Regions from separate parts of the Neorhizobium sp. USDA 3394 genome, predicted to be linked through region 3. Evidence: predicted binding sites of a transcription regulator. Region 3 holds the regulator's gene; each other region holds the start of a gene.

Region 1 (10,041 bases), 1.3 Mb from region 3:
CGCCATCGTGTGGCCGGTCTCCACTTTGTGGAAGCAAGGCGTGTCGTCATCATAGGCCGGGCAGCCGACGCTGCCGGGATTGACGATCAGACGGCCGTCGGAGAGCTGCACCGCCCGCGGAATATGGCTGTGTCCGCAGAGGATCAGCGGCTGCTCGATGCCTTCCGCCAGCGCCTCGATCTCTTCCAGCGGCTTCAGGAAGACATGGCCTTCGCTGGATACCTGCTCCAGCCAATAGACGTTGTCCGATTGCGGCGTCGCATGGCAGAGATAGGCCTCGCTCCGATAGACGGCGCTGAACGGCAGCTTACGCAGCCATTGCAGGTGGCGCGGCGCGAGCTCGGAAAAGGCATGTACTTCCCAGGACGGCATGGCATCCGCCGGGTTCTCGATCAGATAGCGGTCGTGATTGCCGCGCACCGTCAGCGTCGCCATCGTATCGAGAAGCAGCAGCAGGTCGGCGGTGCGCCCGGCTTCGAGCGGGCCGCTCAGGCAATCGCCGAGATTGACGATGTCAGTGATGTCCTGCGCGTGAATATCGGCGAGCACCGCCTCGAGCGCTGCGCAGTTGCCATGGATATCGGCGATCGCGGCAAAGCGCATCAGCTCCCCCGATAGGTGGAATAACCGTAGGGCGAGAGCAGCAGCGGCACATGGTAATGCGCCGTCGTGTCGGCAATGCCGAAACGGATGGGGATCACGTCGAGAAAGGCCGGCTCGTCGAGCGCGATGCCGCGGGCACGAAGATAGTCTCCGGCGCGGAAGAGCAATTCGTATTCGCCGGCAAGAAACGTCTCGCCGATCAGGATCGGCCCGCCATCGACACGGCCGTCGCTATTGGTGACGACAGTCTTGAGTTTTTCGCGTGTCTCGCCGTTCAGCCGGTAGAGTTCGATCGACAACCCCTCGGCCGGTTTGCCGCTCGCAGTGTCGAGGACATGGGTGGTGAGGCCCGTCATAGGCTCGGCTCCGAGATCAGATAGGGGGTGTCGAAAAAGGCCTCCTCGTAGTTCGCGGAGGTATTATCCCTGTCCACCACCAGGAAATCGCTAACGACGCCGATCGCCATCAGCGGATGGTGCCAGGCCTTTGGGAAATAATTGACGCCCTGGTGCGGCTGCACGAGGAAGACCTGCGGCTTGCCCGGCCGGCCGTCTTCGTCATGGGAAACCGCGATCAGGAACGGCTGGCCCGATATCGGCGAAAAGCTTTGGCTGGCGAAAGGATGCCGCTCCATCATGGTGATCGCGTAAGGGAACTGCCGCGGCTTGCTGCGGAAGATGCTGAAGATCAGCCGCTCGGGCTCGCCGATCACCGCGGGCTCGGCGAGCGCGTGATAGCGCTCCGTCGTGCCGCCGTTGATCAGCCGCATGGTCGCCGGATCAGCCTCGATGACATCGCCGAAGGGAGCGAAGGCTTGCTTGGTGAGGGGCCGGATTTCCAGATATTCGGTCAATTTATTCGCCTTCAGTCATTCGGCTTCATTCATTCGCCCTGGGCACGCCAGTTGCGCAGGGAGTCGAGCTGGGAGAGAAGTTCGGGGATCATCCGGTCGACGGTCAGCCAGACCGTATCGATATCCAGGTGAAAATATTGATGCGCAATGCGGTTGCGCATGTCGCGGATGTCTTTCCACGGGATCTGCGGATGCTCCACGACGAAATCCGGGAAGCGCTCCATGATCTTGGTTGCACATTCGCCGATCGCCATGATGTTGGCGATCACGGCATCCTGTTTGATTTCATCAAGGCGGAAAGCCTCGCGATCCAGGCCCGAGACATATCTTACGGCCTTGCTTCCGGTTACGATCATCCGATCGAGATAGGCTTCGAGACGCTCTACACTCATATTGCCAAGGCTTCCGCCACGATGCGTTCGCGGATCTTGGGCGGAAAATCGCCCGGAACCTTGACATCCACCGGCACACCGAGCGCTTCTTCGAGATCTCCCTGAAGTCCGCCGAGCGTGAACAGCGACGTCGTCGGCGAGGGATCGACCAGGATATCGAGATCGCTGTCGGGCCTGTCCTCGCCGCGCAGCACTGAACCATAGACGCGGGGATTTGAGACTTCCCGGCGGGCAACGATCTCGCGAATTATATCCCGGTTCTTTTCCAGCGCTTCCGACGGTCTCATGACGGCGTCACTCCTGATGTCGCCAATATAAGCGACGGCGGGGATTGAGGAAAGCAGCGTCCAAGGCCTCAATGTCCCGGAAGCAGCGATTGCAGGCGCAGGAGCGCGATCTTTTCCACCTGGGCGGTGGCGGTGTCGAACTCCTCTTCGAGCGAGTTGTGGATACGTTTCTCGAAGGCTGCGAGAATGTCGTCCTTGGTCAGGCCCTTGACCGCGATGATGAAGGGGAAGCCGAATTTTTCCGTATAGGCGGTGTTGAGCTCGGTGAAGCGGGCGTGTTCGGCAGGGCTCAGGCGGTCCAGCCCGGCGCCGGCCTGTTCCTTTTTGCTGTCCTCGGTGAGTTCGCCGGCAATGGCGAGCTTTCCGGCGAGATCCGGGTGGGCGCGCAGCACGCCGAGGCGTTCCTCGCGGCTTGCCTTGCGGAAGATCGAGGTGAGCGCGTCATGCACGCTCTTGGACGTCAGCGGCACCAGCATCAGCCCGGAATCATAGGCCCGCTCGGCGATGAAGGGAGAATGTTCGAACACGCCGCCGAACATCTGGATGAAGTCGCCGCGGGCGGTCATAGAGCGCCCGCCGGCTTGTGGTGTTCGTGCCAATGCCTGGCAATCTCGATGCGTTGCGGGATCCAGACCTTGTCGTGGCTGAGCACGTATTCGATGAAGCGCTTCAGTGCCGCAGCGCGGCCTGGCCGCCCGACGAGGCGGCAGTGGAGGCCGACCGACATCATCTTCGGCGCGCCCTCCTTCCCTTCCTGGTAGAGCACGTCGAAGGCGTCCTTGAGATAGGTGAAGAACTGATCGCCGGCGTTAAAACCCTGCGGCGTGGCAAACCGCATGTCGTTGGTCTCCAGCGTATAGGGGATGATCAGGAACGGCTTGCCGCCGAGGCCCTTGACCCAATAGGGCAGATCGTCCGCGTAACTGTCTGAGGAATAGAGGAAACCGCCCTCCTCCATGACCAGTTTCAGCGTGTTGTCGGAAGGCTTGCCCTGGTACATGCCGTAAGGGCGCTCGCCGACGAGCTCGGTATGCAGGCACACGGCTTCGAGAATGTGTTCGCGCTCCTTCGCCTCCGGGAAATCCTTGTATTCCAGCCAGCGGTAACCGTGGCTGGCGATTTCCCAGCCGGCTTCCTTCATGGCCGCGACGGCTTCCGGGTTGCGGGCCATGGCGAGCGTCACGCCATAGACGGTGGTCTGCACCTTGAGATCGGTGAACATCCGGAAGAGCCGCCAGAAGCCGGCGCGCGAGCCGTATTCGTAGATCGACTCCATGTTGAGGTTGCGCTGGCCCGGCCAGGGCGCAGCACCGACGATTTCCGACAGCAGGTTTTCCGAGGCCGGATCACCGTCCATGATCGAGCTCTCGCCGCCCTCCTCGTAATTGATCACGAACTGGACCGCGACATGGGCGCCGCCGGGCCACTTCGGATCGGGAGTGGAACGGCCGTAGCCGACGAGTTCGCGCGGATAGTCTTTTGCCTGCATGGATCACCTTCGACGAATGAGGCCGGACGGTAGCGCACCCGTTCCGGCCATGTCGAGATGGAAACGTCGTCTCAGAGGCCGAGCGCGCGAAGGATCGCGACTGAGGCGACACCGAGTGCCACGGAAACAAGCATCGGCAGTCGAAGTGCCGCAAAAGCAGTCACGGCGCAGGCCAAGGTTTCGGCAATCCCGGTGGCAAAGGCGGTCGGCGCGACGACCGCCATCAGCACGGCGGGCGGGATCGATTCGATCGCCTTGCGGCGGCTGCCTTCGAGCGAGACATGGCGGATGAGGACGAGGCCGCTCAACCGGGTGAGCACGGTAGCGGCGGCCATGGCGAGGATCGCGACGAGCGTGGCGAGATCGACGGTCACGGCGTCACCTCCACGTCTTGAGATTTGCCGGTCAGCATGGCGGCGGCAAGGCCGGCGACGGCACCGGCGGCGATATACCAGACGCCCGGCACGAAATGCTGGGTGGCAACAGCGGCAGCACCGCTCGCCAGCAGCACGGCGCCGGTTTCCGCACCCTTCCAGAAGCCCATGACCAGAACGATGAAGACAGCCGGGAAGGCGAAATCGAGCCCGAGCACCACCGGGTCGCCGAGAAAGGCGCCGAGGGCCGCGCCGGCAAGTCCCGAAAACACCCAGGCGAGGTAGAAGGGCGCGACGAGGCCGGCGAACCAGGCGGGGGTGAGCTTTGCTACCTTTGCCCGGAACTCGGCCATCGCCCAGATCTCGTCGGCGAGGAACAGCATCGACAGATAGCGCGCCGGCTGGCTGAAACCGCCCATTCTGGTGCCCAGCGAGGCGCTCATCAGCACGTGGCGGATGTTGACGAGCAGGGCTGCGAACCCGACGCCGGTCCAGGAGGCCGGATGGGTCCAGATATCCATCGCCACGAATTGCGAGCCACCGGCAAAGACCAGCGCGCTCATCAGCCCCGCTTCGGCCGGCGACAGGCCCTTGGTGGCCGCAACCGCTCCGAAGACGAGGCCGATCGGGATGACGGCGGCGATTAGCGGCGAGATCGCCCGCATGCCGCCGAGGAAGTCCTGTAGTTTTGTGTTGTTGTTCATTCAATAACCTTGATCTGATGTCGGCGTACGTCACCCCCTCACCCGGCCTCCGCTTCGCTCGGCCACCCTCTCCCCAAGGGGAGAGGAGGAACGGCGACGGCGCGGCATCTCTCTTCTCCCCTCGGGGAGAAGGTGCCGGCAGGCGGATGAGGGGGAGGCTTAGAACGGACAACATCAGCCGTCTTGAACGAAAGTGATCAGCGCGCCCGATACTGGCCCGGCGTCAGCCCGGTGCGGGCCTTGAAATGGCGGGTGAAATGCGCCTGGTCGGCAAAGCCGCATTCGAACGCGATTTCGGCCGGCTGGCCGCCGTCCCTCAAGCGTTTGCGCGCTGCGCGGATGCGGATGTCGGTGAGGAAGGAATGCGGGGTGATGTGGAATTCCTTGCGGAAGGCACGGATGAGATGGGCACGGCTGAGGCCCGCGACCGTTGCCAACTCCTCCAGCCCCACATCGGACGCAAAATTCTCGACCAGGTAGTCGCGCGCCTCACGGACGGCGGTGCGCTCGGTGGTATCGACCGGCACGATGATCGAGCTGCCGTGGCGGCGAAACACCGCATCCAACACCAGGAACATCGCCTGGCTGGTCTCGAGCGCGCCGGAGCCCTCTTCCAGCGTCCGGTGCGCCGCGTGGAAAGCGTCGGCGAGCGCCTGATCGTGGAGGAGCTGGATGCCGAAGGCGGGCGTGCCCTCAAAGGATTTGCCGGTGACGTCTTCGAGGATCTCGCGAAACAGCGCGACATCCGGATAGATCATCCGGTAGCGATAACCGCCGTCGCCGGGCGCGCCGTCGTGGATCTCGCCGGGATTGATGAGATAGATATCACCCGGCCCCGAACTTTCGCGCAGGCCGCGGATGGTCGCCACCTGCGCGCCGCGTTCGATGGCGCCAATGCTGAACGTGTCATGCGCATGCGGCGCGAATTCATGGGTGAGGAACGTGGCGGCCAGGCATTCCATGCCCCCGAAACGGCTGTCGCGCCAGAAGCGGGTTGTTTCCGCCTGGGCGAGCGGCATGTGGTCGGCTGCCTGTTCCTGGGAGACGTTCTGCATCGCGCGGATATAGCAGATTTCTCCGACGGCCTCTTGAACAAAAGTGACCGTTTGCGCTCTTTCAGGCGATCTTGCGCGCCGCCACGCGGCCCATCGGGTGCAGCGAATGCACCTGGAAGGGCGCGCCCGGCTCTTCCTCGATGAACAGCGCCAGATTGGCGATCTCGACCGGCTTTTTGAGATAGGGCTCGAAATAATCGCGCAACGCCAGATCGAAACGCGGCATCTCGATCGCCGACAGCGGGCCGGTCAGCGTCATGTGAAAACGGAACTCGTCCATCACGTAAGGATGGCCCCAGCGATAAAGGTTGGCGAACTGAGGCGCAGAGAGATCGCCCGAATCGCTGCGTTCCAGTTCGGCCTCGGTCAGCGGCGTGCGGAAATTGTCGAATTCCTGGACGACGGAGGCGGCGAGGAACCGGGCGGTGTCGCAAGGGACGACCGGCGCAAGGCCGAAGAAATTGCCGAGCCGGACGACTTCGAGCTTCGGCAGTTCGAACGGGCTGTGGGTACCGGCGAAGCGCATCAGGTGGCGCAGCAGCATCGGTTCGGTGACGTCGGGCGCCAGCCGGAACGGCGCCTTCAGCGTCGCATGGAAACCGTAGCGACGCGGCAGCGCGGTATTGAAGGCGATGTCGTGGATGCCGATGCCGCGGATGGCCGGCGGCTCCATCGCCTCGCCCGAAAAGGCGTTGCGGCCGAGCCACTGGGCCGCGGCAAGCGTCAGCGGATCATGCGCCGGAGGCGTGAAATGAATGGCATAGCGCATGCGTCACCTTCTGAACGTCCTTTTCAGCAACCCCGTGTTTTACGCATTGCTCAACAATCCCTGCGGTGGGGGTTAAGTGATTTGCGTGACAGAATAACGACGCGAAGGACTGAAAGTTCGCGTTTAACGGGAGGCGACGGTAAGGTGACTGGCGAGCGTGAATGACGCCGGGAGCCGCATTTCCCGGCCGTTCAGGGCGTTGAGGGCTGCATCGGCCAACCTGTGGGCGATCCCGAAACTCACCTTGAAACCACCTGTGAGCGCAATCACTCGGGCGTGATCAGGATGCGGGCCGACCATCGGATCACGGTCGATCGCCTTCGGCCGCAGCCCCGCCCAGCCCTCGACGACGGGAGCCTGGGCCAGTGCCGGCACCAGCACGCGGGCGCGCGCGATCAGCTCATCCAGCTGAGAATCGGTCGAGGACGGGTCGTCGAACACATCCTCGCTGGTGCTGCCGACCGCCACATGGCCGCCCTCATGGGCGACGACATAGAGGCCGTTCAGGAAGATCACCGGCAGAGACGGATCGACATCCGCCTTGAGCAGTGCCGCCTGACCCTTGACCGGCTGGCCGAGCGGTCGCTTCAGCGGCGGCGAAATGCCTTGAAGCAGCGGGAAGGACCCGTGGCCGGCCGAGACGATGCAATGTCCGAAGGTGACGCTGTCACCGCCACGGAATATAATCCTATTTACCACGGGATCGATCGTCTCGGCCTCGATACCCTCGACGACCTGCACATGACCGGCCGAGCGCAGAAAGGCGACGAGCGCCGAGACGAGACCGCGCGGCGAAACCCGTGCGGCAAACGTGTCGTGCACCAGCCCGGCGGCAGCGAAGGAGGCATCCGGCCAGCCTTTTTGAGGCGGACGGTCGAGCACATGCCATTGGAAACGGCGGTCGCCGCGCCGCCAGCAGGCTTCCGCATCGGCGGAATGGCCAAGCGCGATCTTCCGCAAATGCGGCTTCGGCAGCGGGATCAGCCGACCGGAGCGGCGATAGCCGCAGGCCATGCCGGTCTCGGCTTCGATTTCCGCGATCTCGTCTTCCAGCGACAGAAGCGCATCGAACTGAAACTGCTTCTTGTCGTTCCACTTGTCCGGCATATGCGGCATCAGTGCGCCGAGCAGCCCGCCGCTCGCCCCCTGCCCCAACGGGCCGGCATCGACGAGCAGGGTGCGAATACCGAGCCGCTCGGCCTTGACCGCCGCCCAGAGGCCCATGATACCGCCACCGAGAATGACGAGATCGGCGGAGGATGGGAGAGCATGAGATTGACCGCCGAAGCCGGCAGGATTATCCGCATGTCCCATGAGTGACCGTGATCCTGAAATTCGTGCGACCGAAGGCCAGACTTTGGACTGGCATGACGGCGATATGCCTTATTCGCAAAAGTTTGGCGACCACTTTTATTGCCGCACCGACGGTCGGCTGGAATGCGGCCACACGTTTCTGGCGGGCAACGGCCTGCCGGAGCGCTGGGAAAAGCACCGGAACTTCCGGATCGGCGAACTCGGCTTCGGCACCGGCCTGAATTTCTGCGAGACCTGGCGGCAATGGAAGCTTTCCCGCCCCGCGGGTGGGAAGCTGCACTTCACGTCGTTCGAACTCTACCCGATGCAGCGCGACGAGATCGACCGGGCGCTCGCCCGCTGGCCGGAGATCGATGCGGAACGGCAGGCGCTGGTTGAAGCGTGGCCGGACGAGCCGGGCGGCCATGTCGTCATCGACGCCGATGCCCAAACCCGGCTGACGGTCGTCTGCGGCCCGGCGCTCGAAGGCGTCTGCGCGGCCGAGGCGGATTTCGACGCCTGGTTCCTCGACGGTTTTGCACCTTCCCGCAATCCCGACATGTGGTCGCCCGAAATCATGCAGGCAATCCACGACAAGACCTTGCCCGGCGGCACGTTCGGCACCTATGCGGCAGCCGGTTTCGTGCGGCGGAACCTGCAGGCGGCCGGCTTTACGGTGGAGCGACGTCCGGGCTTTGCGGGCAAGCGCGAGATGCTATGCGGGATCAAGCCGGCGTCCTGATCCAAGGCAGCCCAACGCAAAACAGCCGGTCCTGAGACCGGCTGCCATCCATTACATCGCACGGCCACTATTGGCAGACGCGCAGGCTTTCCATGTGCCAGCCGCCGTCATAGGCGTTGCGCACGCGGCGGTCCTCATACCAGCAGCGCGGACGGGGCGGAGGTGGCGGATCGATGTAGCGCGGCCCGCCGTCATTGGCGAGCGCGCCGCCAATCAGCCCGCCGATGACGCCCGCAGCCAGGCCGCCGGCGATTATGGCGCCGTCATTGTTATGACGCCTGCGCGGCGGAGGCGGAGGACCACGGCGATCGTATCGATCATATCGATCGTATCGGTCGTGGTGTCTGCCCCATTCCTGGGCCGCCGCTTCACCGGCCGGCACCAAGATGCTGCTGCAGGCAGCGGCCAGGATCAGCGCCGAGACAATTATCTTCTTCATCACAAGCGTCTCCGTTTCCACCGGGCCAACTGCGAACGGCAGGAAAAGGCCCGATATTCCCGAACAATGCACATCCCCTGCTTAACGGTCCCTGAACGGAAAAGCCGCTCGCGGCAGAAAGCACCTGTGACGATCGACCGGGAGGTCCCGGCCGGCTCTGCGAAAGCAGGGGGACCCAGGCGAGGCCTCGATCCACCCAACCCCGGTCCCTCGAATTACGAAATACGTACCAGCCAGTATTTTTCGTCACTCATTGTTGGGCCTTCCCGTTCGCGTAGCGCCTTCATACTTTTGCGAGAATGTGATCGCCGCATGCACGGGATCGGAGCATTAGATGAACTTCATAGACTCTCACCATATTCATATCCTGGGCGGTCAATATGCGGTGTCCGCCGATCCCGATACGATACTGATGACCGTTCTCGGCTCCTGCGTCTCGGCCTGCATCTATGATCCGGTCACCAATATCGGGGGCATGAACCATTTCATCCTGCCGACGAGTGGCGGGCAGGATATCGACGAACGTCCGGAACGATACGGCGATCTCGCCATGCGCACTCTGGTCGACGATCTTTATGGCTTCGGTGCCGAACGCCGAAATCTCAGGGCCAAGCTCTTTGGCGGCCGCACGCGAAAATCGAGCGGCTACGATCCGGGATCGCTCAATTCCGCATTCGCCAGACGGTTCCTTCTGGAAGAGGGCGTCAAGCTTGTCGATACCAGCCTCGGCGAGGATCTCGCACGCTGGATCACCTTTCACCCGACGACAGGCAGAGTGCAGATGAGGATTACCGACGCCATGCCCGCCCCCTCGATTGGCGGCACGGTGCGGGTAGCAGCGCCGGAGAGGCGATATTGACCGGCTTGGCCACGTCGTGCCCGCTCAGTTCGAAACGGAACTCACGATCGCACCGCCGAGCCAGTTGCGGACCTTGGCTTCCAGTGCCTCCGGGCTGATCGGCTTGGAAAGATAATCGTCCATGCCCACCTGGAAGCAGAGTTCGCGGTCGCTTTCGAGCGCATGCGCCGTGACGCCGATGA
Region 2 (10,041 bases), 1.2 Mb from region 3:
GCTCTGCTGCTTGGCGCGGACAAGCGCTCGGCGGCGGAATTTTCGTTCTTCCTCGCCATGCCGACCATGCTCGGCGCCTTCGTGCTCGATCTCTACAAGAACCGTAGCGCCCTGAGTTTCGATGACGGCGCCATCATCGCGGTCGGATTTATCGCCGCCTTTGTCACTGCGATATTGGTGGTGCGCTCGCTGCTCGATTTCGTGTCGAGCCGCGGTTATGCGCCGTTCGCCTACTGGCGAATCGTCGTCGGCGCTCTCGGCCTGATCGCGCTCCTACTGGGAGCATAAAAAGAAGGCGGCTCAAAAGGCCGCCAGCTTTCTCGATCAATTTAGTGACGGATGGATGACGTGCTGCACGGGTCGACGCCGTATGCGGGCGTGCATTCGCTCTTGCCGGCTGCGCCAGTCGTCGGGGCCATGAAGGAGCCCGCGAGGATGATCAGCGCCGCGCATGCAAAAAAGAGGGCGATGGGCTTGCCCATGGAGGAATGCCTTTCGATGGAAGATTTTATCGTCACGGTTGCGCCGCTTGTTTGGTGAGGGAGGATCTATGGGTTGGATTAGAAGAATTCAATAAAGGATTTTGCTGAACCGGCCGTTAACGCGACTGCATCAGCCACTGCGACCTTTGTGCCACAATCCTTGCCCGAAACATGAGCGACAACAAAGGGGTGCCCGAATTTTCAGCGGGCACGGCCGGCATGCCGGAGCGAAATCTATCGCGATATATGGTTAACGAATGTCAGGCGGCGCGGCCGGAACCGGTGTACTGGCCCTGCGGGCGGTACTGCACAAGGTAGGATGGCAGGATCGAAGAGGCGAGCGTCGGGCGGATGCCTATCCCCTGCAGCGTGCGGCCTTCCGTGGCGGCGGCATCGGAAACCACATTATCGGTCTTCAGCAGCTTCACCTGGTCGCTGGTGATCGGCGGCTGGACGAAGGGGATCAGAGACGCGATGCTGCCGATCAACGATGCGATGCCGAAGGGCAACGAGACCAGCGCATTGCTGCGGTTGGTGACGCGCAGTACCGTCTCCAGACACTGGCGGAAGGTCATGACTTCGCCGCCGCCGAGCTCATAGATCTTGCCGGACGCGATCGTACCGTCGACGGAACGGGCGACGGTCTCGGCGACATCCTCGACATAGACCGGCTGGAACTTCGTCTTGCCGCCGCCGATCAGCGGCAGGGCGGGGAAAGTGCGGGCCATGGAGGCGAACTTGTTGAAGAAGCTGTCTTCCGGCCCGAACACGATCGAAGGCCGCAGGATCACGGCATCCGGCAGCGTCGAAAGGATCGTCGCCTCGGCGCGGCCCTTGCTGCGGGCATAGGACGATTCCGAGTTGGCATCGGCGCCGATCGCGGAAATATGGGTGAGCTTGGCGCCGGCCGCACGTGCCCCGTCGACGACCGCGCGAGCACCAAAATCCTGGACCGCGTCGAACGTGTTGCGGCCGCTTTCGAACAGGATGCCGACGCAGTTGACCACATGCGAAGCGCCTTCGACGGCCCGCAGGACCGACTGGCGATAGCGCAGGTTCGCCTGGACCAGCGAGATCTGCCCGACATAACCGGCGGGCAGCAGGAACCCTGCGAGATCCGGGCGGCGGACGGCGACCCGGACCCGATAACCGCGCTTCACCAGCGCGCGCACCACATGCCTGCCGACGAAGCCCGATCCTCCGAAAACGGTGACGAGCGGCGGAAGGTTGTTGATGGTCATGGCGTGCTCCGGGAGCCTGTGGGACGAGATGAGTGCTGTTTAACCGAATCGCGGCGCGGGTGGAAGTGTCTCCACTGCCGCACCGACCGCGACAACCGGGTTCTTAAAGGCCGTCGAGGACGACGATTTCGCCATCTGCCACTTCCTGGCGGATCTTGATGGCGATCGCATATTCGGGCGAATTGTAGCAGTCGATGGCGGCCTGCATCGAAGGGAATTCGATGATGACGTTGCGGGCGCGGGACTTGCCCTCCATCGCAGCCATCGCGCCGCCGCGGGCGAGGAATTTGGCGCCGTATTTCTCGAAGGCGGGCGTGGCCGCTGCGATATAATCCTTGTAGCGTTCCGGATCGCGGACATCGACGCGAGCGACCCAATATCCCTTGGCCATGGTATTTCCTCCAGCGTGTTTTCGGTTGCGATGACTTCAGGCAAATTCCGGGACGAGTCAATATGACGGGCTTGCACCTGTCAGGCGACCACCGGTACTCATCCCGGATCACGACCGGAGAAAACGTCTCCGGTGCCAACCAATTGTCAGAGCACGCCCTGCATCTCGGCGAGGATGGCTTGTGCCGCAGCCTTCGGATCCGGCGCCTTGACGATCGGACGACCGACGACGAGATGGCTTGATCCGGCCCGCAATGCGTCCGAAGTCGTCATGACCCTCTTCTGGTCGCCGGCTTCCGAACCCGCCGGGCGGATGCCGGGCGTGACGATCGCCATTCCGGGGCCGACGATCTTGCGGACCGCAGCCGATTCCTCGGCCGAACAGACGATGCCGCCCATGCCGGCGGCCAGCGCCTGTTCTGAGCGTCGCAGAACCAGCGTGTGCGGATCGTATTCGTAACCGGCATCGACGAGGTCCGTCTCGTCCATCGAGGTCAGGACGGTCACCGCGAGCAGGCAGAGGTCGGAGCCCTTGGCTGCCTCGACCGCGGCGCGCATCGCCTTCGGATAGGCGTGCAGGGTGAGCATGGTCATGCCCATCTTGACGATGTTCTCGACGCCCTTGGCGACCGTGTTGTCGATGTCGAGCAGTTTCATGTCGAGAAAGACCTGTTTGCCGTCTTTCACGAGGTCGCGGGCGAATTCGAGGCCGCCGGCAAATACGAGCTGATAGCCGATCTTGTAGAAGGAAACGGTGTCACCGAGCGTGGAGACCATCTTTTCGGCTTCGCCGATGGTCGGAATATCGAGGCCTACGATGAGGCGATCACGAGCGTTCATGCCTGGAACCCTTCCCATTTTTCGATGGGCGTCCAGTCGCATGAGAGCGCCCGATCCGCAAGGGTGAAGCAGAAGAGATTTCCCCCGCCACCCGGCTGGTCCCGGTCACGGGCGATCGGGGAGCCGGTGAGGTGGCATTTCAACAGCGTTCCAACGCCGCCATGGCCGACGAAGGCGATCGGCACGTGTGGATCGTGATCGGCGAGAATTCTGGTGACCGCCGAAACGATGCGGCTCTGGGCGTCCACGGCGCGCTCCCAGCCCTTAAAGCTCTCTTCCGGGTGGGCGAAGAACCAGTTGGCAGCATCCTCGAACAGCGGCGGCGGCAGAAAGCCTGTCGCCGAGCGGTCGTTCTCGTGGGTGTCGTGCGCAATCTCGACCGAAATCCCGGAGGCGGCGGCTATGATCCCGGCGGTCTCTATCGCTTTCACCTCGTCGCTGGAGATGATCCGGCCGAGCTTCTTTGCCCAGTCGGACTGTGCGGCCTCATGTGCGCGGGCAGCGCCGACATCCGAAAGCCCCCATTGAGGCACCGGAACGTCCGGATCGATACGGACCTGCGGATGAGTGATGTAGAGACCGAATGTCATGGTCAGCCGCGGCTATAGGTCCAGAGCTGAGCCGGGGGAATATTGCGGACCACGAAGTCGTAATGCTTGATCCTGTAGCGGTCGGGCTGGGCGATGATCGGCGAGACCGGGCCGTAGGTGATCTGCATCACGGGCCGGCCGGCAGGGATGCGGTCGAGCAGGTCCTCGAGCATCGCGATGCGACGCTCCATCGGGAAGCTCAAAAGCGGGATCGCCGAAACGACGCTGTCGAAGGTCTTGTCCTTCCAGGCGCCGAGCGTGCGCTTGAGATCGAAGGCGTCGCCGTTGATGAAGTTCACACCGGGATAGGTACGGACGAGATGCTGGAAGAAATCGGTCGAATATTCGACGGAGACGAGCTTGTCAGGCGAGACGCCGTGCTTCAGGATCGCCTTGGTGATGATGCCGGTGCCGGGTCCGAGCTCGAGCACGGGCAGGCCGGAGCCCGTGTCGATGACGCTTGCCATGCGTTTGGCGGTGACGGAGGAGGTGGGGCAGATCGCGCCGACCCGTTTGGGGCCGTCGATCCAGCCTTTGAAGAACCGGATCTCGTCGTCGAACTTGCGGCCAAGCCGCTCCTTCAGGCGCAGTTCCATTTTTTTATCATCTCCCTTTTCGCCCCATGTGGACCATCATGCCGCAAAAGCAAGGAAAAATGTCGCACCGGGAAAACCGCATGAAAAAGGCGGCTGGAGTTTTCCAGCCGCCTGGATGATTTAAACCCGCATCGGCATCAACACATAGAGGGCATCATCGCCCGCCGTGTCGCGTACCAATGTCGGAGAACCGGCATCCGCCAGCATGAAGATCGCGTCGTCGCCGGAAAGCTGGGCGGTGATGTCGAGCAGATATTTGGCATTGAAGCCGATTTCCATCGGATCATTGTCGTAACCGACCGCAACTTCTTCCGTAGCACTTCCCGAATCCGGGTTGTTGACCGTCAGCATCAGCTGGCCGTCGTTCAGCGACAGTTTCACGGCGCGGCCGCGTTCGGAGGAAATGGTCGAGACGCGGTCGACGGCCCTGGTAAAGCTCTGGCAATCGACGCGCATTTCCTTGTCGTTGCCGGTCGGGATGACCCGCTGGTAATCCGGGAAAGTGCCGTCGATCAGCTTCGAGGTCATCACGACCGAGCCGATTGTGACGCGGATCTTGGCATCCGAAACCTCGACCGTGACGACCGCTTCCGGATCGTCGACCAGTTTCTGCAGCTCGCCGACAGTCTTGCGGGGAATGATGATGCCCGGCATTCCCTCCGAGCCCGACGGCGCCTGCACATCGGCGCGCGCCAGACGGTGACCGTCGGTGGCGACCGCGCGAAGCTTCAGGTCCCCGTCGGCTTCGATCGTGTGGAAGAAGATGCCGTTCAGGTAATAGCGGGTCTCCTCGGTGGAGATCGCGAACTGAGTGCGGTCGATCAGCATTTTCAGATCGGTCGCCTTCAGCTTGAACGTATGCGTGAAGCTGCCGGCGGTGAGATCCGGGAAGTCCGATTCCGGCAGGCACTGCAGCGAGAACTTCGAACGGCCGGATTGCACCGTCATCGAGCCGCCGTCCGGGTTGGTCGCGAGCAGCACCTCGGAACCGTCCGGCAGCTTGCGGACGATTTCATAAAGCAGGTGTGCCGGAACCGTCGTGGCCCCGGCTGTTTCGACCATGGCCGGCAGGACCTCGGTGATCTCGAGATCGAGGTCGGTCGCCTTCAGGTCGAGGCTGGCGCCGGACGCCCGCATCAGCACGTTGGAGAGGATCGGGATCGTGTTCCGCCGCTCCACCACGCGATGCACGTGGTTCAGCGACTTCAGAAGGTTGGACCGCTCAAGAGTAATACGCATGGACGCTATCGCTTTCGACCGTGGCGATCCGGCAGGGCCGGACCCCTGATATTCTGCCGGCTTTGGACCAGCCGGATGATGTGGACGGGCAAAATGGCAGACAACCCGTTCGAAAAGCAAGAGGTGAACAAGGCGTTAGCAAGTCATTTCACATCTGTCTCACGCACTGCACACAGAAAATATGCGTTCTCAACAGCTTGCCCGTTACTTGCCGAAGCCGGTCGGCTTGCCCATAAAGGCACATGACCATCCATCTGCGCGTGACGCCCCTTGACCGATGAACCGAAGAGCAGCCAGCGAGGCTATCGCGTCGCCAATACTTTCGTGCCCGCGCGGCCGCTGGAGCCGGCGCTTTATCTGGTCGCAACTCCGATCGGCAATCTCGGCGACATCACGCTGCGGGCGCTCGAAACGCTTTCCGGTGCCGATGTGCTGGCCTGCGAGGATACTCGGGTGACCCGCGTGCTGCTCGACCGCTACGGCATCGTCAACCGACCCTACGCCTATCACGAGCACAATTCCGACGAAGTCGGGCCGAAGCTGATCGCCGCGCTGGAGGAGGGGAAATCGGTGGCGCTGGTCTCCGATGCCGGCACGCCTCTCGTTTCCGATCCCGGCTACCGGCTCGGCCAGATGGCGATCGAGGCTGGCCACAAGGTTGTGCCGATCCCCGGTGCTTCGGCGCCGCTCGCAGCCCTCGTCGGCTCCGGCATGCCGTCCGACGCATTCCTGTTTGCCGGTTTCCTGCCGGTCAAGGACAAGGGCCGGCGGGACCGGCTGGCCGAGCTTTCGAAAGTGCCGGCGACCTTGATCTTCTTTGAATCGCCGCATCGCATCGGCGCAACCCTCGCTGCCGCTGCGGAAGTCCTCGGGAATGGCCGGCGTGCGGCGGTCTGCCGCGAGTTGACGAAGACGTTCGAGGAATTTCGCCGCGGCACGCTGGAGGAGCTTGCGGCCTACTACAATGACGATCGCGTCGTGAAGGGCGAGATCGTGCTGCTGGTGGCGCCGCCGGAGGCCGAGGAGCCTCCCGGCGAGATCGAGGTGGACGCGCTGTTGCGCCAGTTGGCGGTTGCCATGCCGGCCGCCAAGGCCGCCGCCGAAGCTGCCCGCGTGACGGGACTTCCGCGCAAGGACCTCTATCAGCGGCTTCTGGACCTGAAGGGCGAGGCGGGTGGCGGAGAGTGACCCGGGCCTGAAACGCCGCAAAGTAGAGCGGCAGAAGGCTCAGAGACGGGGCCATGTCTCGGAATATCTCGCGGCACTTTATCTCCTGGTCAAGGGTTATCGGGTTCTGGCGATCCGTTACCGCACCAGGCTCGGGGAGATCGATCTGATCGTCCGCAAAGGCGATCTGGTAGCCTTTGTCGAGGTCAAGGCGCGGATCGGCGAACAGGAGGCGATCGACGCCGTCGGTTACGTCACTCAGAACCGAATTCGAGCAGCCAGCGATGTCTGGCTTTCAAAGCGGCAGGATGCCGCGAGACTGTCCCGGCGTTACGATGTGATCGCGGTGCTTCCGGGCCACCTGCCGCGGCATTTTGCGAACGCTTTCTGACGCTGATGTGAAATTGTTGCATAGGTGTGCAATGTAACATTTCTGACATGAAACTGTTAAGGGCCTGTCACAGCGTAGCCCTATTGCGATCCTCACCCCAACAAAGGTGGAGAGGACCTTAAAATGTTCAAAAAGCTTTCGATGGCCGCGCTCGCGGTCGCACTGTCCGCGACCTCGTCGCTTGCTGCGACCGAGGTCACCTGGTGGCATGCCATGGGCGGCGAGCTCGGCAAGAAGCTCGAAGAGATCGCTCAGAAGTTCAACGAGAGCCAGAGCGATTACAAGGTCGTTCCGGTCTACAAGGGTAGCTATCCGGAAACGTTGACCGCCGCGATCGCTGCGTTCCGTGCCGGCCAGCAGCCGGCCATCGTTCAGGTTTTCGAAGTCGGCACCGGCACGATGATGGCCGCCAAGGGCGCCGTCTATCCGGTCTACAAGCTGATGGCCGATGAAGGCGAGCCCTTCGACACCAAGACCTTCCTGTCTCCGGTCACCGGCTATTATTCCGATACGAAGGGCAACATCCTGTCGCTGCCCTTCAATTCCTCCACGCCGATCATGTACTATAACAAGGACGTCTTCAAAAAGGCCGGCCTTGATCCCGAGGTTGCCCCGAAGACCTGGAAGGAAGTCGAGGAATTCTCGAGGAAGATCGTTTCCTCCGGCGCGGCCAAGTGCGGCCTCACCTCGGCCTGGATCACCTGGGTCCAGACCGAAAACCTTTCGGCGCTGCACGACAAGCCTTTCGGCACCCTGCAGAACGGTTTCGGCGGTGTGAAGTCTGAATTCACCTTCAATGGTCCTCTGCAGGCCAAGCACTGGGCAAACCTGAAGAAGTGGCAGGACGAAGGCCTGTTCAAGTATGGCGGCCCGGTCGGCGGCGACCAGGCGGCGACCATGTTCTATTCCCAGGAATGCGCCATCACGATGAACTCCTCCGCAGGTCGCGCAGGCGTCATCAACAACGCCAAGACCTTCACGCCGGGCTTCGCTCCGCTGCCTTATTATGACGACGAGATCAAGGAGCCGAAGAACTCCATCATCGGTGGCGCCACCCTCTGGGTGCTGAACGGCAAGGAAAAGGCGACCTACAAGGGTGTGGCCAAGTTCTTCAGCTATCTCTCCAAGCCGGAAGTCCAGGCCGATTGGCACCAGTTCACCGGTTACCTGCCGATCACCAATGCTGCGTACGATCTCGGCCAGAAGCAGGGTTACTACGCAAAGAACCCGGGTTCCGACATCGCCATCAAGCAGATCACCCGCGGTACTCCCTCGGAAAATTCGAAGGGCGTGCGGTTCGGCAACTTCACCCAGGTCCGCACCATTGTCGACGAAGAGTTCCAGGCACTCCTCGCCAACAAGAAGGACGCCAAGCAGGCGCTCGACAGCGCGGTGCAGCGCGGCAATGCGCTTCTGCGTGAATTCGAGGCTGCCAACTCGAACTGATTGTTCCGATTGCTCAGGGGAGGACCGGCTGCCGCCGGCCCTCCCTTGCTTGCTTGTTACGTTGTGGTGAGGGACCGGTGGATACCAAAAGAACAACCTTCAACAACCGCCTGCTGCCCTATCTGCTGCTCGCGCCCCAGCTCGCTATCACGCTCGTCTTCTTCATCTGGCCTGCCGCGCAGGCCGTGAAATCCTCCTTCGAGCGGGAAGATCCGTTTGGTTTCTCGACCGTTTTCGTAGGGTTGACCCACTATCGGCAGTTGTTTGCGGACCCGAACTATCTGGATGCGCTCTGGCGCACCGCCGTATTCGCGGTGTCCGTCACCGCCCTTTCGATGCTTCTCGGCCTGGCATTCGCGGCAGCGGTCGACCGCCTGGCGCGGTCCGCAAAAATCTACACCACTCTGCTTGTCTGGCCCTATGCCGTCGCACCCGTCGTGGCGGGCGTCCTGTGGTGGTTTCTCTTCAATACATCCACCGGCCTGCTGCCCTTCTTCCTGGAGCGCATCGGCATTCGCTGGGACCATGATCTCAACGGCACGCATGCCATGATCCTGATCATCATCGCGGCAGCCTGGAAGCAGATCTCCTACAACTTCCTTTTCTTCCTGGCCGGGCTGCAGTCAGTGCCCCAGTCGCTGATCGAGGCCGCCGCCATCGACGGTTCGGGCCCGGTGCGGCGCTTCTTCACCATCTCTCTGCCGCTTCTGTCGCCGACGACGTTTTTCCTGTTCATCATCAACGTGAACTATACGATGTTCGACACCTTCCCGATCGTCGATGCCACGACCGGCGGCGGTCCCGCCCAGGCAACGACGACGCTCGTCTACAAGGTCTACCAGGACGGTTACGTCGGTCTGAACATAGGTTCGTCCTCGGCGCAGTCGGTATTGCTGATGTTGATCGTGATGCTGCTGACCTTCGTTCAGTTCCGCTTCGTCGAACGCCGCGTCCAGTATTGAGGAACGATCATGGTTGAAAATCGCCCCTTTCTGACCTTCCTCACCCACGCATTCCTGATCCTGGGATTTCTGGTGGTGGCTCTGCCCGTCTATGTCGCGATCGTGGCGTCGACCCATGACGTCTCGACGCTGATGAGCGGACCTGTCCCGCTTCTGCCGGGCTCGCATCTCATCGAGAACTATTCGACCATTCTGACGAGCGCCGCCGCCGCTCACGGCTTGCCCAACTATTCGCACATGGCGCTGAACTCCCTGATCATGGCGTTGGCGATCACGGTCGGAAAAATCGCCATCTCGATCCTTTCCGCCTTCGCGATCGTCTATTTCCGGTTTCCGTTCCGGCTGCTGGCCTTCTGGATCATCTTCGTGACCCTGATGCTGCCGGCGGAGGTACGCATCATGCCGACATACAAGATCGTCGCCGACCTCGGCATGCTGAATTCGTGGGCCGGCCTGACCATCCCCCTGATCGCATCGGCCACGGCGACCTTCCTGTTCCGCCAGTTCTTCATGACGGTCCCCGACGAGCTTCTGGAAGCGGCCCGTGTGGACGGGGCAGGCCCTATGAAGTTCTTCCGGGACATCCTGCTGCCGCTCTCGCGCACCAATATCGGCGCGCTGTGCGTCATCCTCTTCATCTATGGCTGGGTTCAGTATCTCTGGCCGCTCCTGGTGACCACCGACCCCGGCTATTACA
Region 3 (10,041 bases):
CTCTTCGCGGTTCCGATCGGCCTCTTTTCGGCAATCTACATGTCGGAATACGCCTCGCCGAAAGTCCGCGCGGTTGCCAAGCCGCTGCTCGAAGTGCTCGCCGGCATTCCGACCATCGTCTACGGCTTCTTCGCATTGACGACGGTCGGTCCCTTCCTTCGCGACATTTCTTCACAGCTGAACGGCCTCGTTACCGGCGACTATGCCAACTTCATCCAGGCGCAGAGCGTTCTGACGGCCGGTTTCGTCATGGGCATCATGCTGATCCCCTACGTCTCCTCGCTGTCGGACGACATCATCACGGCCGTGCCGCGTGCCCTGCGTGACGGTTCGCTCGGCCTCGGCGCCACTCGCTCGGAAACCATCAAGAAGGTGGTCCTGCCGGCGGCTCTGCCGGGCATCGTCGGCGCGCTCCTGATGACCGCGTCGCGCGCCGTCGGCGAAACCATGATCGTCGTGCTTGCGGCCGGTGTCGCCGCCCGCCTGCAGATCAATCCGTTCGAGCCGATGACGACCGTGACAGTGAAGATCGTCAACCAGCTGACGGGTGACCTTGAGTTCACCTCGCCGCAGACCCTGGTTGCCTTCGCGCTGGGCATCACGCTGTTCGCCATCACGCTTTGCCTCAACATCTACGCGCTCTATATCGTGCGCAAATACCGGGAGCAGTACGAATGACCGATGTGGTTTCTCCCGTCGCCGGCATCCCCAAGGCCAAGTCCGTCCGTCGCGATATCGGCATCAAGCGCCGTTACGCCGCCGAGCGTCGCTTTCGTGCCTATGGCATCGCCGCGCTTTCCTTCGGCATCATCTTCCTGATGCTTCTCCTGTGGTCGGTGGTCTCCAAGGGTTACACCGCCTTCCAGCAGACCATGATCACCATGCCGGTCGAGTTCTCGCAGCAGATCATCGACCCGCAGAACGAACGTGCCACCAACCCGCAGAAGCTGATGACGGCCAACTATCCGGTCGTTGCCCGCAACGCGCTCGCCAAGCTGCTCAACGTCAGCGTGGACGACCGTGTCGCAGCCCGTGCAGTCAGCCAGATGCTGTCGGATGGCGTCCGCGTTCAGCTGCGTGACCTGGTGGTCGCCAATCCGGCGATCATCGGAACGACGCAGACGGTAAGACTGCTCGCTTCCGGCGATATCGACTCGGCCTACAAGGGCCAGATCGACCTCAACGTCAGCCAGGAGAATCGCAAGATCAACGATCAGCAGCTCGCCTGGATGACGCAGCTCTCCGACAGCGGCGCGCTCGCCAAGCATTTCAACAGCGGCATCTTCGTCAACGGCGCATCGAGCCGTCCGGAAGCGGCCGGTGTCGGCGTCGCGCTCATCGGCTCGTTCTACATGATGCTGATCGTGCTTGTCCTGGCGCTGCCGATCGGCGTCGCGGCCTCGATATATCTCGAGGAGTTCGCCCCGAAGAACAAGTTCACCGACCTGATCGAGGTGAACATCAACAACCTGGCGGCCGTTCCCTCGATCGTCTACGGTCTTCTCGGTCTGGCGGTCTTCGTCAACTTCATGGGCTTGCCGCGTTCCGCCTCCTTCGTCGGCGGTCTGGTGCTCACCCTCATGACGCTGCCGACGATCATCATCGCGACCCGCGCGGCACTGAAGGCCGTGCCGCCATCGATCCGCGCTGCCGCCCTCGGGCTCGGCGCATCGAAGATGCAGACGATCTTCCACCATGTCCTGCCGCTTGCCATGCCCGGCATCCTGACCGGCACGATCATCGGCCTGGCCCACGCCCTCGGCGAAACCGCGCCGCTGCTCCTGATCGGCATGGTGGCCTTCGTCGCCAACTATCCGACAACGCCGCTCGACCCGTCTACGGCGCTGCCGGTGCAGATCTACATGTGGGCGAACGAAGCGGAACGCGCGTTCGTCGAGCGTACCTCGGGAGCAATCATCATCCTGCTCCTGTTCCTCATCCTAATGAATGTTGGCGCAATTCTCTTGCGGCGTCGCTTCGAGCGGCGCTGGTAGAAGGAGTATGACAATGAATATGATGTCAGAATCGGCAGTTGAAAAGGCGCTGGACCAAAAGATGAGCGATGCTTCCCACAAGATGATCGGCAAGGACGTTTCGGTGTATTACGGTGAAAAGCGTGCGCTTTTCGACGTGAACCTTAACGTCCGCGAAAACACTGTGACGGCTCTCATCGGTCCTTCCGGCTGCGGCAAGTCCACCTTCCTGCGCTGCCTCAACCGCATGAACGACACGATCGAGAATTGCCGCGTTACCGGCAAGATCACTCTCGACGCGGACGATATCTATGACCAGGCGATCGACGTCGTCGAACTTCGCGCTCGCGTCGGCATGGTTTTCCAGAAGCCGAACCCGTTCCCGAAGACCATCTACGAGAACATCTCCTATGGTCCGCGCATCCATGGCCTTTCCAAGAACAAGGCCGACATGGACCAGATCGTCGAGGCGAGCCTGCAGCGCGCCGGCCTCTGGGGCGAAGTCAAGGATCGCCTGCATGAATCCGGCACCGGGCTTTCCGGCGGCCAGCAGCAGCGTCTGTGCATCGCCCGTGCGATCGCCGTGTCGCCGGAAGTCATCCTCATGGACGAACCCTGCTCGGCGCTCGACCCGATCGCGACCGCCAAGGTTGAAGAACTCATCCATGAACTGCGAGCCAACTACACGATCGTCATCGTGACGCATTCGATGCAGCAGGCTGCCCGCGTGTCGCAGCGCACCGCCATGTTCCATCTCGGCCAGCTCGTCGAGGAGAACGACACCGACAAGATGTTCACCAATCCCGACGATCAGCGCACCCAGGATTACATCATGGGCCGTTTCGGCTGATCCAGCCGAAAGTGCCGCCTGAAAATCAATTTTGAGGACTAGAAGATGGCATCGACCCATATCCTGTCGGCCTATGACGACGAACTGAAATACCTGAGCCGCCGCATCTCCGAAATGGGCGGCCTCGCCGAGCAGATGTGCTCGGACGCCGTGCGGGCGCTGGTCAATTCCGACGCCGCACTCGCGCAGAAGGTCATCTCCGACGACGTGATCCTCGATCACGCCGAGCGCGAGATCGGCGACAAGGCGATCGTCACGATCGCCCGTCGCCAGCCGGTTGCAGCCGACCTTCGCGAGATCGTCGGTTCGCTGCGCATCGCCTCCGATCTGGAGCGCGTCGGCGACCTTGGCAAGAACACCGCCAAGCGCGTCATCGCGGTTCAGGGCACCGGCGTTCCGCGCAAGCTCGCCCGCGGCCTGGAGCATCTCTCCGATCTCGCCCTCGTGCAGCTCAAGGACGTCCTCGACGTCTACGCGACGCGTTCGGCGGAAAAGGCCGAGGCGATCCGCAGCCGCGACGAGGAAATCGACGCGATGTACACTTCGCTGTTCCGCGAACTCCTCACCTACATGATGGAGGATCCGCGCAACATCACCACCTGCACGCATCTGCTGTTCTGCGCCAAGAACATCGAGCGTATCGGCGACCATGCCACCAACATCGCCGAGACCATCTACTACATGACGACAGGCGCCCAGCCGGAAGGCGATCGTCCGAAGGACGACTCGTCGAACACGCTCGGCGCTATCACCGAATAAGACGGAATGCTGACGGAGCAGGCTGAAGAATGCTGCCAAAAATCGCTGTCGTAGAAGACGAGGAAGCGCTGAGCGTGCTTCTTCGCTACAATCTGGAAGCCGAGGGTTATGAGGTCGATACCGTTTTGCGGGGCGACGAAGCCGAGATCCGGCTTCAGGAACGGGTACCGGACCTTCTGATCCTCGACTGGATGCTACCCGGCGTTTCCGGCATCGAACTCTGCCGCCGGCTGCGCATGCGCCCGGAAACGGAGCGCCTGCCGATCATCATGCTGACGGCCCGCGGCGAGGAGAGCGAACGTGTTCGCGGCCTCGCCACCGGTGCCGACGACTATGTGGTGAAGCCGTTCTCGACGCCGGAACTGATGGCTCGCGTCAAGGCCATGCTGCGGCGGGCTCGTCCGGAAGTGCTCTCCAGCGTGCTCCGCTGCGGCGACATCGAACTCGATCGGGAAACCCATCGCGTTCACCGCAAGAGCCGCGAGGTGCGTCTGGGCCCGACCGAATTCCGCCTGCTCGAATTCCTGATGGCGGCGCCAGGCCGGGTCTTCTCCCGCTCGCAGCTTCTGGACGGCGTCTGGGGCCATGACATCTATGTCGACGAGCGTACGGTCGACGTCCATGTGGGAAGACTTCGCAAGGCACTCAACTTCTCCAACATGCAGGATGTAATCCGCACCGTCCGCGGTGCCGGATACTCCATGGAAACATAGTTGGTGGCCACGAGATGAGCGCGCGGGTCCTGTTGGTCGACGACGACGAGTCGTTTCGTCTGATATTGCAGAAAGCCCTCGCGGCCGACAACTTCGTCGTATCGATGCTGGCCAGTGGTGCCGAGATCTCCAATCGCCTGAAGGCCGTTCCGCCGGATATCCTGGTCATGAGTTCGGACCTTCCGGGTGTGCAAGGTCTCGAGGTCTGCCGCGAAGTGCGTCTCGATCCGGTCCTATCGCGCCTTCCGATCATACTCCTTGTTCCATCGGGTGGGGAGGGCCTTCACCTGGTCGCCCTGGCTGCGGGTGCCGATGATTGCCTCATGAAGCCATTCTCCCCGGTCGAGCTCGTCGTCCGCGTGAAGAACCTGCTCAGGAGGGTCAACCCCGCCCTCCTGGACCATATGCTCAAGGTGGGCGATCTCACGCTCGACCGGGAAGCCCATCGGGTTCACCGGCAGAAGCGCGAGGTCAAGCTCGGGCCGAAGGAGTTCAAGCTTCTTGAATTCCTGATGCGGACGCCCGGCAAGGTCTATTCACGCTCGGAGCTCAAGGCTTCCCTGTGGGGCGACGACACGAACGTCGATGAGCGCGCGATCGATGTCCATATCGGCCGGCTTCGCAAAGTCATCAGCCTTGGCAAGTCCGACAACGTGATCCGGACCGTGCGCGGCACCGGATACGCATTGGGCGATTTCTGACAGGCGTCTCTTTGGACTTGGGGCCAATCTTTATCCTGACCGGCTGATGGCGACCCGGCGGATCATTGCCATGGAGGCTGGCGAAGCAGCATTCGCCAGCTATTGGAACTATGCAGCGCCTTTTGCCAACGCCTCCGCCGTACCTTGCGGGTCGACCGCAATCACCTTCAGATATGCCTTCGCCGGTTGGTCCGGTTCTCCGACGCCGCGCCCGGAGTGCTGGTGACTAAGCGGTGAATATCCACATCCCTGTCTCCCCGTCTCGGGCAGCGTGGTGCAGAGCATAAGCTTCACCGATGCGTCCCGCGTAGAGGACATGGAGGACTAGCCGCCTTGGCTCCGGAACATTTCTGACAGGGCGCTTCAACCGGGCGCAATAGGAAACTAAGTTACGATCCTTGGATCGCCCCGGTAGATCTTGTTTCGCCCTGCCATATGTCCTTCCGCACCGTCCGCAAGACCTGGCTACGATCTCCGGCGTGCAATCTCCCGGTACAATGCCTCGGGAGAGACTCCGATCTCTTCCGCGATCTGCTTCCACATGCCCTTCGAGGGGAACCCACCGTTCCAGGATATCCAGGCTTCGAGCCTCGCTTTCACGGTCTTCAGCGACATTATCTCCGCCCGCTTCCTACTGGCATGAAGTTCGCGCGCGAGATGAAGTGTCCACTGGTGCGAGAAATCAATATCCACACGAAGCCGCTCTTTGACTGACGTGACCGGGATCACTGCGGTTTTCGCCGCCGCCGTGGCAACGCCACCGCAGTGATAGCGGTCGGAGAATATCGAAGCCTCGGCCAGGATAGACCCCGCAGCCGCCCTCTGGAGGACGGCCATTCCCCCATCGGCCTGGTGACGGACGAGATGAAACGAACCTGCATCGACCACGTGCAGAACCTCGACCTCGTCCTCCTGCCTGAACGGGTATTGCCCGGCATCGAAACTGCGCATGGCGCTTGCCATTCCGCGGAGGCTTGAAATCAGATCTGACATGACAGCGATCATGTCATGGTTCCGGATGGACGTGCAATGTGGATACACACCGAAAAGGAATCCCGATGACCAGATACCTCGCTCTCATACTGCTGCTGTTGCCGTCTGCTGCCCTACCGCAGGATGCCCATAGTGGACATCAATCACCTTACGTAGGCCAGGAGGAGAGGGCGGTTACTTCCCTTTCCGCCGATGACATCCTCGAACTTGAGCGGGGTGGAGGCTGGGGACTGGCCAAGCCTGCCGAACTCAATGGCGTTCCCGGACCGCGCCATGTGCTGGATCTCGCACGAGATCTGTCACTGACCGAAATCCAGCTCACGAGGATCGAGGATCTTTTCGAGCGGATGAAGCGCGAAGCTGTGGCCGAGGGCGGGAGGTATCTGGAGGCTGAGCGGGCGGTGGATGCCCTGTTCAGGCGGCCGGACGTGAATCCCGGAGACCTCGCAAAGGCCCTGTCGGACGCAGAACAATCCCGTGGCCGCCTACGCTACATCCATCTTTCGGTGCATATCGAGACAATGGGGATACTCACACCCGATCAGGTTCGAGGCTATGCTGTGCTACGCGGCTACCGGAAGACATAGGGCCGCCCCAAGGACGGCCCCGGGACTTTCATACAGATTTGTAGGTCGTCGCATACCCCGCCTCGATGATGGCAGCGGCTATCGCCTCCGGCGACACAGTGGTTTCGACACTGGCCTTCTTCGTGCCGAGGTCAATAATCGACGAGGTGGCTGGATCCGCTCCTTCGATCGCCTTTTTGACCGTACCCGCACAGTGGCCGCAGGTCATGTTCGGAATGTCGAACCCGTACATCTGGGTCTCCTTTTTCGATGTGACCAAATGCGAAGATAGTGATTCCCACGGTTGGAAGGCCAAGAGGGCGAGAGGAGGAGCGGATGGCTTTATAATGAGCAGCAAGAGCGCTCGCCGCGGTGAAAGTCCGTGCTGGTCGCCTTGTTCCATCCAGACGCGGACAGCGTTCATCCGATCGATCGGTCGCAGCCAGCCTCCTGCGTGTGATCGGAGGTCAGATCGGCGATGGCCTGGAGCTGCTCTGATAGGAAGCACCTGACGCGAGCGCCTGAAATTCCTCTAACGTCCTTCGATCCGGAACCAAACGTCTTCCCCTGAGGTAGGCAGGATAGAATTCCAACTCCTGTCCCCTGAGCGTAATCACGCATGTGAATTCAGTAGGAATTTCGATGACTTCCAGCTCGAACACTTCCTCGGTGCCGGAGACGTGGTAATCGATGAGAGCGAGAGCTTCATGATAGGCAGCGGCAAAATCGCCCCGCCGAAAGGCGCTGTAGGTTCCGTTGGGCTTGTTACTGATGTCGACGACACCGTACCCTTGGGCATCATTGACGAGATATTGCCATCCGGAGCCGGCCGCGGAATCCAGGTCGGCAGCCGTACGTGGCAACGAAGCTAGCACCCGTTTCGGGAATGGCCCGATGTGACTATAGCTGGTGTTCTTGCTATCGTGCCCGGGGCTGCCCGCAAGGATGTTTATGCCGCGAGCGAACTTTTCGTCGATGGAAGATGGCGCATTCCGTATTGCCAAGGGCATGTCAACGTCTCTCGTTTCGATCGGGGGCACCCATTCAATATGGCGCTCGGACGAAATAGGTCTGCACCCACTTCCCCTTGTATTCTAGGTAATCCAATTGAAGTTCGTCACCCGGAACCGGAAACGAATCTCCAAATCCGGGATCGCCTACGATGTAGTGTTCTGACCCATCCTCCGCGATCCAGCCTCCGGTGATCACCACCGCGTGGCCTTCCTTAGTCGGCCATTCGATCTGGACACAATCGGGTTGTTCTTATCAAGCTCCTTCAGGATACGCCGAAACTCGCCGTGTCACATTGAGTGCCGGCGTCGCAACGCACAATACGGAGCCCGGTCATCATAGGGGCGGGCTGATTCCAGGATTCATCGGGAATCCATGGCGGGGGAATTTTGAGCGCCCGTCCAACTATCTCGTTCTGACTGCGGGAGGCGTTCGGTTCGTAGTGATGCGAGATGCTTGAGGCCGTCGCCGCCCAGCACCACTTGCTCTGTTCCTGGAGTTGGATAGCGAAGTCCAATTCAATCTTATTTGGATACTCGTGTCGAGTTGCCGGGCCATCGATGAGGCGATGATGCGGATCGCACATCAGCATGAGGTTGCCTGGACGGGTCGAAAGCTCTGACGACAGCGACTTGTGACCCCGCGGGCCATCCACCGAGTCGGCGACGATGTGGGCGATGTAGGAAGCGTTGAGGTCGGACTTGCCCGAGACAAGATCTCCGATGAGCAACTTGTTGCACCCGCGGAACTGACACCGTCCCGCAGCCCGTGCCCAGACAATCGCCCTGATGTTCGGCGGCGTCGAGGGGCGTCGCGGACGGCCCGCCTTCACGACCGCGTCGGATTCTTCAGGCTCTGCATCGAACTCAACCTCGCTCATGCCACCCTGCCTGTCTTGTCGCTACAGAAGATTGATCCTGTTTTGTTCCACTTGATATCATCCGGGCATCTTTCGATGCCCGGATTGCGCCTATGGATGCGGCTCTAGGTCGGGAGCTTTGAGCGCCTCACCGGGCATTTGGGACAGACCCAATGGCCGTGGGACATACCCATTGGCTCCGCAGACCACTTTTTCTGCAGCAATCAGCTGCACCCGCTCGTCGCACCGCACGTGTCGCACTTCTCGCAAGTCCCATTCCGAACCATCGTGAAGTTCTGGCACTCGCCGCACATGTTGCCCGTATAGCCTTGAGCGATCGAGCGCATGCGGCGTTCGTTTTCGACCTTCTTGGCTTCGGTCTTCGCCGCGGCTGCCTCGTCGGCGGCCTTGTCGGAGAAGAGGGCGGTGGTGGCGGCCTGTTCCTCGGCCAGTTCCTCGACGATCTCTTCGGCGAGTTCCTTGGCGCGCTCCTCGTAGTCCCGCTTGAAGGAGACGATTTCGGAGGTGGAGATGGCAACCGTCGGTTCCAGCTTGCGGGCGGCGGCACCGGCAAAGGCGGTGACGTTGGTGCCGGCCGAGGCGCGGGCAGGGGCGGCGGTGGCTGCACCCTTGATTTCGGCCGGGCGATCGCCGCCGGTGCCGGAAACGAGGGTCGGCTTGTAGCCGCGGGTCAGGCCCTTGGAGACGACGTCCGCCTTGCCTTCCGAAACGCCGCGGCCGAGCGCGGTGTTGGAGAAGTCCGACGTATCGACATGCGCGAGGTCGTGGCGGCCGAGATAGGAGATCGCCAGTTCCCGGAACACGTAGTCGAGGATGGACGTGGCGTTCTTGATCGCGTCATTGCCCGTGACGATGCCGGCCGGTTCGAACTTGGTGAAGGTGAACGCATCGACATATTCCTCGAGCGGCACGCCATACTGCAGGCCGAGCGAGACGGAGATCGCGAAGTTGTTGATGAAGGCGCGCAGCGCCGAACCTTCCTTGTTCATGTCGAGGAAGATTTCGCCGAGACGGCCGTCGTCGTATTCGCCGGTGCGCAGGAAGATGGTGTGACCGCCGATCTTTGCCTTCTGGGTATAACCCTTGCGGCGGCCGGGCAGCTTTTCCTGGCTGCGGACGACCTTTTCGATGATCCGCTCGACGATCTTTTCGGTGATCGTCACGGCCTGGGCGGCTGCCGGCTGGGCCAGCAGTTCCTCGACGGCGTCTTCCGCATCGTCATCGGCGATCAGCGACGAGTTGAGCGGCTGCGAAAGCTTCGAGCCGTCGCGATAGAGCGCGTTGGCCTTGAGGCCGAGCTTCCAGGAGAGCATGTAGGCGGAGCCGCAATCCTCGACGGTCGCGTCGTTCGGCATGTTGATCGTCTTGGAGATCGCGCCTGAGATGAACGGCTGGGCAGCCGCCATCATCCGGATATGGCTCTCGACCGAGAGATAACGCTTGCCGATCTTGCCGCAGGGATTGGCGCAATCGAAGACAGGCAGATGTTCGGCCTTCAGGAAGGGCGCGCCTTCGAGCGTCATCGCGCCGCAGACATGGATGTTGGCGGCTTCGATGTCCTTCTTGGAGAAACCGATATGTTCGAGCAGGTTGAA

Evidence for each region. The regulator PhoB, encoded in region 3, activates phosphate uptake and scavenging genes when phosphate is short. The targets are predictions, from matches to a motif close to TGTCATNNANCTGTCAT.
Region 1: a site for PhoB is predicted at 6,612-6,628, ahead of ACZ9EJ_RS04030 (DUF1045 domain-containing protein). Genes of this name have one in related genera too.
Region 2: a site for PhoB is predicted at 6,980-6,996, ahead of ugpB (sn-glycerol-3-phosphate ABC transporter substrate-binding protein UgpB). Genes of this name have one in related genera too.

What each region holds. Positions count from the first base shown of each region.
Region 1 covers NZ_JBWCDU010000001.1:876,381-886,421, reverse strand. Annotated here, with positions in the region: gene ACZ9EJ_RS04080 (metallophosphoesterase family protein) at 1-603, opposite strand, end outside; gene uraH (hydroxyisourate hydrolase) at 603-959, opposite strand; gene ACZ9EJ_RS04070 (ureidoglycolate lyase) at 956-1,456, opposite strand; gene ACZ9EJ_RS04065 (HepT-like ribonuclease domain-containing protein) at 1,486-1,848, opposite strand; gene ACZ9EJ_RS04060 (nucleotidyltransferase family protein) at 1,845-2,135, opposite strand; gene uraD (2-oxo-4-hydroxy-4-carboxy-5-ureidoimidazoline decarboxylase) at 2,204-2,701, opposite strand; gene puuE (allantoinase PuuE) at 2,698-3,624, opposite strand; gene ACZ9EJ_RS04045 (AzlD family protein) at 3,696-3,998, opposite strand; gene ACZ9EJ_RS04040 (AzlC family ABC transporter permease) at 3,995-4,702, opposite strand; gene ACZ9EJ_RS04035 (AraC family transcriptional regulator) at 4,900-5,757, opposite strand; gene ACZ9EJ_RS04030 (DUF1045 domain-containing protein) at 5,819-6,526, opposite strand; gene ACZ9EJ_RS04025 (NAD(P)/FAD-dependent oxidoreductase) at 6,650-7,840, opposite strand; gene mnmC2 (tRNA (5-methylaminomethyl-2-thiouridine)(34)-methyltransferase MnmC2) at 7,839-8,561, shown strand; gene ACZ9EJ_RS04015 (hypothetical protein) at 8,629-9,000, opposite strand; gene ACZ9EJ_RS04010 (chemotaxis protein CheD) at 9,335-9,859, shown strand; gene ACZ9EJ_RS04005 (PAS domain-containing hybrid sensor histidine kinase/response regulator) at 9,884-10,041, opposite strand, start outside.
Region 2 covers NZ_JBWCDU010000001.1:3,374,929-3,384,969, reverse strand. Annotated here, with positions in the region: gene ACZ9EJ_RS16710 (undecaprenyl-diphosphate phosphatase) at 1-288, shown strand, start outside; gene ACZ9EJ_RS16705 (hypothetical protein) at 330-482, opposite strand; gene ACZ9EJ_RS16700 (complex I NDUFA9 subunit family protein) at 743-1,723, opposite strand; gene ACZ9EJ_RS16695 (DUF1330 domain-containing protein) at 1,827-2,114, opposite strand; gene pyrF (orotidine-5'-phosphate decarboxylase) at 2,261-2,953, opposite strand; gene ACZ9EJ_RS16685 (histidine phosphatase family protein) at 2,950-3,543, opposite strand; gene pmtA (phospholipid N-methyltransferase PmtA) at 3,546-4,139, opposite strand; gene dnaN (DNA polymerase III subunit beta) at 4,260-5,378, opposite strand; gene rsmI (16S rRNA (cytidine(1402)-2'-O)-methyltransferase) at 5,649-6,566, shown strand; gene ACZ9EJ_RS16665 (YraN family protein) at 6,553-6,936, shown strand; gene ugpB (sn-glycerol-3-phosphate ABC transporter substrate-binding protein UgpB) at 7,060-8,382, shown strand; gene ugpA (sn-glycerol-3-phosphate ABC transporter permease UgpA) at 8,460-9,344, shown strand; gene ugpE (sn-glycerol-3-phosphate ABC transporter permease UgpE) at 9,354-10,041, shown strand, end outside.
Region 3 covers NZ_JBWCDU010000001.1:2,150,855-2,160,895, reverse strand. Annotated here, with positions in the region: gene pstC (phosphate ABC transporter permease subunit PstC) at 1-678, shown strand, start outside; gene pstA (phosphate ABC transporter permease PstA) at 675-1,994, shown strand; gene pstB (phosphate ABC transporter ATP-binding protein PstB) at 2,008-2,823, shown strand; gene phoU (phosphate signaling complex protein PhoU) at 2,869-3,582, shown strand; gene phoB (phosphate regulon transcriptional regulator PhoB) at 3,612-4,295, shown strand; gene ACZ9EJ_RS10305 (winged helix-turn-helix domain-containing protein) at 4,310-4,996, shown strand; gene ACZ9EJ_RS10300 (Crp/Fnr family transcriptional regulator) at 5,462-6,001, opposite strand; gene ACZ9EJ_RS10295 (hypothetical protein) at 6,055-6,576, shown strand; gene ACZ9EJ_RS10290 (heavy-metal-associated domain-containing protein) at 6,605-6,808, opposite strand; gene ACZ9EJ_RS10285 (hypothetical protein) at 7,023-7,565, opposite strand; gene ACZ9EJ_RS10280 (papain-like cysteine protease family protein) at 7,832-8,446, opposite strand; gene ACZ9EJ_RS10275 (vitamin B12-dependent ribonucleotide reductase) at 8,650-10,041, opposite strand, start outside.